DNA from 3 places in the Streptomyces sp. NPDC028308 genome. Region 3 is predicted to be linked to each of the others. Evidence: riboswitches for the same ligand, from Rfam matches in the RefSeq annotation. Region 3 holds a riboswitch; each other region holds the start of a gene.
What was found. A riboswitch is a leader RNA that binds a small molecule or an ion and turns the genes downstream of it on or off. The one in region 3 is predicted to bind cyclic di-AMP.
Positions count from the first base shown of each region.

Region 1 (2,254 bases), on a different contig from region 3:
AGCCCACGAGGAGTAGGTGTCCGCGGTGTCCACGAAGTTGCCGCCGGCCGCCGCGTAGGCGTCCAGCACGGCGAAGGACTGCGCCTCGTCGGCGGTCCAGCCGAAGACGTTGCCGCCGAGGGCGAGCGGGAAGACCTCGAGGTCTGACGGGCCGAGCTTGCGGAGAGAAGTCATGGACGATTTCAACATCGTCCGCGGTACCGCCTATTCCGCGAGCCCGGCCGGCGGACCTACGGGTTGAGGCCCTTGCTCTGCAGCCACGCCATCGGGTCGATGCCGGTGGCGGCGCCGCCCGCGTGGACCTCCATGTGCAGGTGCGGCCCGGTCACGTTGCCGGTCGCGCCCACCCGTCCGATGACGTCACCGGTGGCGACCTTCTGGCCCACGCTGACGCTGATGGACGACTGGTGGCAGAACCAGACCTCGGTGCCGTCCTCCAGGGTGAGGATGGTGCGGTAGCCGTACGAACCGGCCCAGCCCGCCTCGGTGATGGTTCCGGTGTGCACGGCCTTGATCAGCGTGCCGGTGGGCGCCGCGAAGTCGAGGCCGGTGTGGTAGCCGGAGGACCACATGGAGCCGGAGTCACCGAAGCGCGAGGTGAGCGTGTACGAGGAGGTCGGCAGCGCGTAGCTCTTGGCGAGCTCCGCGAGGCGCTCCGCCTCGGCCTTCTCCTTGGCCTCCTGCTCCGCCTTCTTCTTGGCGGCGGCGGCCTTGGCCTCGGCCTCGTCCTGGGTCTTGGCGGCTTCCTCGGCGGCCTTCTTCACGGCGGCGGCCTGAGCCGCCTCGGCGGCCTTGAGGTCGACCTGGTCCTGCTGCGACTCGGCCTGCTGCATGATGCGGGCGCGCAGGGCCTCGCCCGCGTCGGTGGTGCCTCGCGCGGTGTCCGAGTTGGTCAGTCCCGCGGTGGTGAGCGGGGTGGCCGAGCCCTTCGGTGCGCCGGCGTCGGAGCCGTCCGATATCAGGCCCTTGGCCGAGTCGGCGACCGATGACAGGTCGGGCATCGAGATGGACACCGGCGGCTTGCCGCTCTGCGCGGTGGCCATGCCGCCCGCGCCGACGGCGGCGATGACGCCTACGCCGAGGACGGTGGAGCTGCGGGCGAGTCCTCCGCCGCGCTGCTTGGAGACGCGGTGCCGGCCACGGACGGGACGGACGGAATCCTCGGTGGGATTCCACTCCTCCCAGGGGCCCTCGTCGTTGCCGCGGCCGTAGCCGAAGGTGTTGCTCTGCTGGTCACTCGGCGCGAACGAGGTTGACTGGGCAGGCCGGTTGGACGCCACGTGGGCGCGCTCCTTTCCTTCCTTCTCGCCTACCGGGTTAGCTGACGGGTTCGGAGCAGGAAGGTCTCCTACGCGCGTCGACCAGGGTGCACCGCACCGCGGAAGACGCTCGATTCACCCCAAGTTGGTGGTTCCCCGGTTCCCTTGCGGGATTCGGCGCGTGCGCACGGAGCCATCTCTTGTGACGGCTGGGACGACCGCGCTGCGTTATCGAACGTTAATAGACTCGGGTCCCGTATTCCAAGCTGTTCCGACTGATCATTAACGTCTTCGTCACGGACTTACGGGTCACGGGCGGTGAAAACCGGGCGAGTTGACCCTGCGGGCTAAACCTCATTTTCGCTGACGGTTCGTCAGTTGTTATGCGCAGCGGTGCTACTCGATCACTCGCGGTGACCTCGGCCCCTTCTCCCGCCCCGGTGACTCACGGCCGCCGTACGGCCAGCAGCGCCAGATCGTCCGTCGTCCCGTCTCCCGTGTGCCGGTGCACGTCCTTGATGAGGGTGTCGAGCAGCGCGTCCGGGTCGCGGAAGACCCGTCCCGCGAGACGGGCCGCGGGGTCGTAGAAGCGGCCCTCCGGGTCGCGCGCCTCCGACAGCCCGTCCGTGTAGACGAGGAGCGTCGCCCCGCCCGGGAACGGCACCACGGCGGCACGGTCGGGCCAGGTGCCCAGCTCGCCCATCCCGAGCGGCAGCGCGGAGTCCGGCCCCTCCAGCGTGCGCAGGGTGCCGTCCGCGTGCAGGAGCAGCGGCGGGGGATGGCCGCGGTTGACGACGCGCACGAAGCCGTCCCCGTGCGGGACCTCCGCGAGAACGGCGGTGGTGAACCCCTCGAAGGCGTCCAGCCCGTCGCGCCGCGTCCCCTCGCGCGCCAGCGCCCGTTCCAGCCGCTGGGCGACCGCCTCCAGCGTCGGCTCGTGCTCGGCCGCCTCACGGAACGCCCCGATGACGACGGCGACGGCCGTCACCGCGCCC
Region 1 is NZ_JBVHTO010000015.1:22,022-24,275, forward strand. Features, by position in the region: gene ACZ4VA_RS32145 (aldo/keto reductase) at 1-174, opposite strand, end outside; gene ACZ4VA_RS32150 (M23 family metallopeptidase) at 231-1,280, opposite strand; cyclic di-AMP (ydaO/yuaA leader) riboswitch at 1,292-1,449, opposite strand; gene ACZ4VA_RS32155 (PP2C family protein-serine/threonine phosphatase) at 1,705-2,254, opposite strand, start outside.
Region 1: linked by a shared signal. The riboswitch ahead of ACZ4VA_RS32150 (M23 family metallopeptidase) and the one ahead of ACZ4VA_RS21565 (LysM peptidoglycan-binding domain-containing protein) in region 3 are both predicted to bind cyclic di-AMP.

Region 2 (2,254 bases), on a different contig from region 3:
CTGGCCCACCTGCGGCCCGCTCTCCGGCCTCAGCAAGAACTCGGGTTCCGTCGAGGTCGACACGGGGGTCGCCGACGACGCGTCCTCGTCCCCCGACGCCTCCCCGTCCGATTCGTCCGCGAAGGGTAACTCGTCCGGTTCGGGCGGTCTGTCGACCGGCGGCACGAGCGCCAAGCCTTCCCCGTCGGGGTCCGGCAAGGCGGCGAAGTCCGACGCGTCCCCGACGCCGGAGGAGAGCGAGTCGCGGGACTCCGGTACCGCGGACAAGGGCAAGGCAAAGGCTGACGACTCGGACAAGTCGGGTCGTACCGGCGGCTCCTCCACCACTCCGAGCACCCCCGCGAGCGAGGGCACCGGCACCGGCAAGCACCGCGGCGCCAGCGCCGAGCGCACCTCGGACACCGGAGTGGACGCCGGGCGTCAGAAGGACTCCGCGGGGCGCCACGCCGCGCGCGACTCGGGCGCCTCCGACGACACCTCCGAGGGCTCGTACACCGTCCGTCTCGGCGACAGTCTCACGAGCATCGCCGACTCCCTTGCGGTCAACGGCGGATGGAACGAGCTGTACACGGAGAACGAGAAGACGGTCGGCTCCGACCCGGACCTCATCCTCCCCGGTCAGAGCCTTGAGGTCGCGGGAGACTAAGCGGTCGTCAGGCGGCGAATCGGGTACAAAACAGCGGTAGTTCACGTCATGGTTCACACCGCAATGTCCGGTTTGGTGAGAGTGAGAGATGGGTCTCAGAAGCCCTGATCGTCTTTGAAATTCCGGCCGTCGCGTGTCTACGGTCGTGATCGCTCGCCACAGCGGGCCCCGACGGTCGCAACGCCGAATCCTGCCAGCGGCCGCCCGGGAACAGTCGTCGCGTCAAGCGCCGTAGGCAGGAGCGGGGGACCCAAGGTAAGTGCCGGGCCCGGGAGTTGTGAGACACCCGGGAACGGCTTGGGGTGAAGCCGTGCGCCATGTGCGCACGACCGGGCACTCACCCGCCCGAACCCGACAGCTCACCTCGCAGGCGTCGGTGAGGGGATCACTTCATGCTGCGTAACAACAAGGCCAAGCACCGTCGCCCGTCCAAGGCCACCCGTGTCGCCGCGCTCGCCGGTGTCACCGGTGTCGCCATCGCCGCCCCGCTGATGGCGGCCGGCAGCGCCTCCGCCGCCACCACCTCCGAGTGGGACGCCGTCGCCCAGTGCGAGTCCGGCGGCAACTGGTCGATCAACACCGGCAACGGTTACTACGGCGGCCTGCAGTTCTCCGCCTCCACCTGGTCCGCCTACGGCGGCTCGGCCTACGCCTCCACCGCCGACCAGGCCTCCAAGTCCCAGCAGATCGCCGTCGCCGAGAAGGTGCTGGCGGCGCAGGGCAAGGGTGCCTGGCCGACCTGCGGCGTCGGCCTGTCCGGCGCCTCCACCGGCGGCGGCGCCGCGGCCGACACCGGCTCGCAGAGCACGGCCCAGCCGCAGCAGCAGGCGCCCCAGTCCCAGGACCAGCGCGCCTCGCGTTCCTCGGAGCGGGAGACCGCCAAGAAGACCGTCGAGACCCCGACCGGCAAGAAGGTCGAGAAGGGTGACGGCGAGTACAAGGTAGTCAAGGGCGACACCCTGAGCTCCATCGCCGCGGAGAAGCACGTCAAGGGCGGCTGGCAGAAGCTGTTCAAGCTGAACAAGGACATCGTCGACGACGCCGACTTCATCTTCCCCGGTCAGCAGCTCCACCTCAGCTGACACCGGCTGACGCCGGGCGCACGGCCCGGTCACGGCCCTCCCTCATGCGGGGGCTCCGCCATGGAGACCCCGTGAGGGCCGCCCCCGTCCCCACGGGCTCCCCGCTCCGGTGCGTGTTCCCCCGTACGCACCGGAGCGGGGCTTTTTCATGCCCGCGCCGGACGCGCCGCTCCGTCGCGGATGCCTGTACGGGACAGGTTTTTGTTCCGTTCGGAAACAATTTACTCTCGGTTCTGTCCATGGGGTGGTCGACCGGCTGGCCGATCGCCCGGAGCCGGTTAGGCTCATGTCGCGGAGCCGACCGCGGCTCCGTGCAGTCAGCGGGCCAAGGGGCTCCGCGTAACCGCGTCACATCCCAGAAGGAGATGCTCGTGCCGTCCATCGACGTCGTCGTAGCCCGGGAAATCCTCGACTCGCGAGGGAACCCCACCGTCGAGGTCGAGGTCGGCCTCGACGACGGCAGCACGGGTCGTGCCGCCGTTCCGTCCGGCGCCTCCACCGGAGCCTTCGAGGCCATCGAGCTGCG
Region 2 is NZ_JBVHTO010000010.1:93,659-95,912, reverse strand. Features, by position in the region: gene ACZ4VA_RS23515 (LysM peptidoglycan-binding domain-containing protein) at 1-646, shown strand, start outside; cyclic di-AMP (ydaO/yuaA leader) riboswitch at 864-1,034, shown strand; gene ACZ4VA_RS23510 (transglycosylase family protein) at 1,039-1,728, shown strand; gene eno (phosphopyruvate hydratase) at 2,094-2,254, shown strand, end outside.
Region 2: linked by a shared signal. The riboswitch ahead of ACZ4VA_RS23510 (transglycosylase family protein) and the one ahead of ACZ4VA_RS21565 (LysM peptidoglycan-binding domain-containing protein) in region 3 are both predicted to bind cyclic di-AMP.

Region 3 (2,254 bases):
CTGTACGACGCCGGCACCGGCCGTCTGCTGTGGTCGGTGACCCTGGACCGGGAGCTGGCCGAGACCGCACTCGGCAAGATCGAGGCCGAGGTCGGGGAGGTCTACGCGGCCGTGGACCAGGACGGGGTGGACGGGCTCACCCTCATCGAGCCGGGCTATCTGATGCCGCACCCGACGCTGCCCGCGGTGCGGGTGCGGCGCCGTGACGACCTGTGGACGCGGCCCATCAGCAAGGTGCTGCTCCGCCACCCCTCGCTGTCCGACGACGAGTTGGCGTCGGTGGCGCGGATGACGGTCGATTCGCTGGCGACGGTCACCATGTCGGGTCCGGGCACCGTCGAACTCCAGCCATACGGCGTGACCAAGGCGACGGGCCTCGCGCTCGCCGCCGGTCATCTCGGCCTGTCGCCGTCGGACACGATCGCGTTCGGGGACATGCCGAACGACATCCCGATGTTCGACTGGGCCGCCCACGGCGTCGCCATGGCCAACGCCCACCCCGAACTCAGGGCGGTTGCCGACGAGATCGCCCTCTCGAACGAGGACGACGGCATCGCGGTCGTCCTGGAACGGCTGTTCCCCGGCCCTGGGGACCGGGGAACAGCGGGCCTTGCGGTCCGGGGGGCCGCCGCCCCGGGCCCGGCTCAGTAGGCGCCGAAGACGTTGTCGATCGAGCCGTACTTGTCGGCGGCGTAGTTGCAGGCGGCGGTGATGTTCGCGACCGGGTCGTACGGGTCCATCGACGTGCCGTCCACGTGGTAGGCGGCGAAGGTCGGGTCGATGACCTGGAGGAGGCCCTTGGACGGCGTGCCGGCCACGGCGTTGGAGTCCCAGTTGTTGATCGCCTGGGGGTTGCCCGAGGACTCCCGGATGATGTTGCGGTGGATGCCGTCGTAGCTGCCCGGTATGCCCTTCTGGGCCATGATGTCCAGGGCTTCCTTGATCCAGCCGTCCAGGTCGTTCGTGTACGTCTTCGCGGTCGCGGGCGCGGCGGCGGTCTTGGCCGTCGCGGCGGCCGTCGTCGCCGTCCCCTTCACGGTCTTCGTGCCCACCGTCAGCTTCAGGCCCGGCCGGATCATCGACGGGTTGCTGCCGATGACGGCGCGGTTGGCGTCGTACAGCTTCTTCCAGTCGCCGGTCTTGGCGTGCTCACGGGCGATCTTGGACAGGGTGTCGCCCAAGGCCACCTTGTAGGTGACGAGCTGGACCTGCGGGACGGCGGCCGGCACGGACTGCGCGGCCTGGGCCGGCTGTGCCGCCTGGGCGCCGGTGGCGCCGATCAGGGGGAGTACGAGTGCGGCTCCGCCCGCTCCCGCGGCGATGAACCCGCGGGTGAGGACGGTGTTTCGGGGACGACGGTGCTTGCCTCGAACGGCCATGGCGCGTTTTTTTCCTCTCCGGTGCCTGCGAGGTGAGCTGTCGGGTTCGGGCTGGGAGGTGCCCGGCCGCACATGACGTGCGACTTGACCCCAAGCCGTTCCGGGTGTCGCCGGACCGGCGCTTTCGTGGGTCCCCCGCTCCTGCCGTGCGTGGGTGGGTGGGGTCACCGAGCGGCGGCAGGATTAGGCGGGTCCGCTCGGATCGACGTGAACGTATGCGAGAGCACATGTCCGAAACAAGGCCCGATTTCCCGTGCCAAGGCATTTGATCTACCTCTGAACAGGGTGGAAATAGTCCGATTAGACCGGAACGTGAAACTCAACTTGCCTTTAGCAAAGGGAGACTTGTCGACTCGGGGTGGCCGAAAGATCGATTCGGGCGTGACCCATTTCACGCGACTAAGACATGTCAAAGCGTAAGCAAGGCAGGCAAGTCGGGCATTAACGGGCGACTGGGAGGCGCCGCCGGGTCACACCCGCCCCGGGGCGCCGCGCGCCGCGCGCCTCGGACGGGCGGTGGCGCGGACCCCGGGACGGACGTGGCGCGGACCCCGGGGCGGACGGTGGCGCGTGCCCGGGCGGGCGGCGATGCGGGCCCCGGGACGGATGGCGGCGCGGACCCGGACGGGCGGCGACGCGGACCCGGGGCGGGCGGTGGCGGGTCCCCCGGCGCGGACCGCGGCGCGGGCGCGCGCGCCGGCCCCCGTCGCGTCCCTGACCTGGACGGCGGGGGCCGAACCGCCGGGTGTGGCTAGCCCGCCGTGCGCGGGATGCGCCGCTCCCACGTCCGGTGGAAGACGACCTCGTCCCCGTCGGTGCAGATCACCTCGTTCGAGGTGATGAACTCGCCCGCGTCGCAGCTGACTTCGGAGTGC
Region 3 is NZ_JBVHTO010000009.1:121,037-123,290, forward strand. Features, by position in the region: gene ACZ4VA_RS21560 (HAD family hydrolase) at 1-651, shown strand, start outside; gene ACZ4VA_RS21565 (LysM peptidoglycan-binding domain-containing protein) at 645-1,379, opposite strand; cyclic di-AMP (ydaO/yuaA leader) riboswitch at 1,387-1,546, opposite strand; gene ACZ4VA_RS21570 (CocE/NonD family hydrolase) at 2,131-2,254, opposite strand, start outside.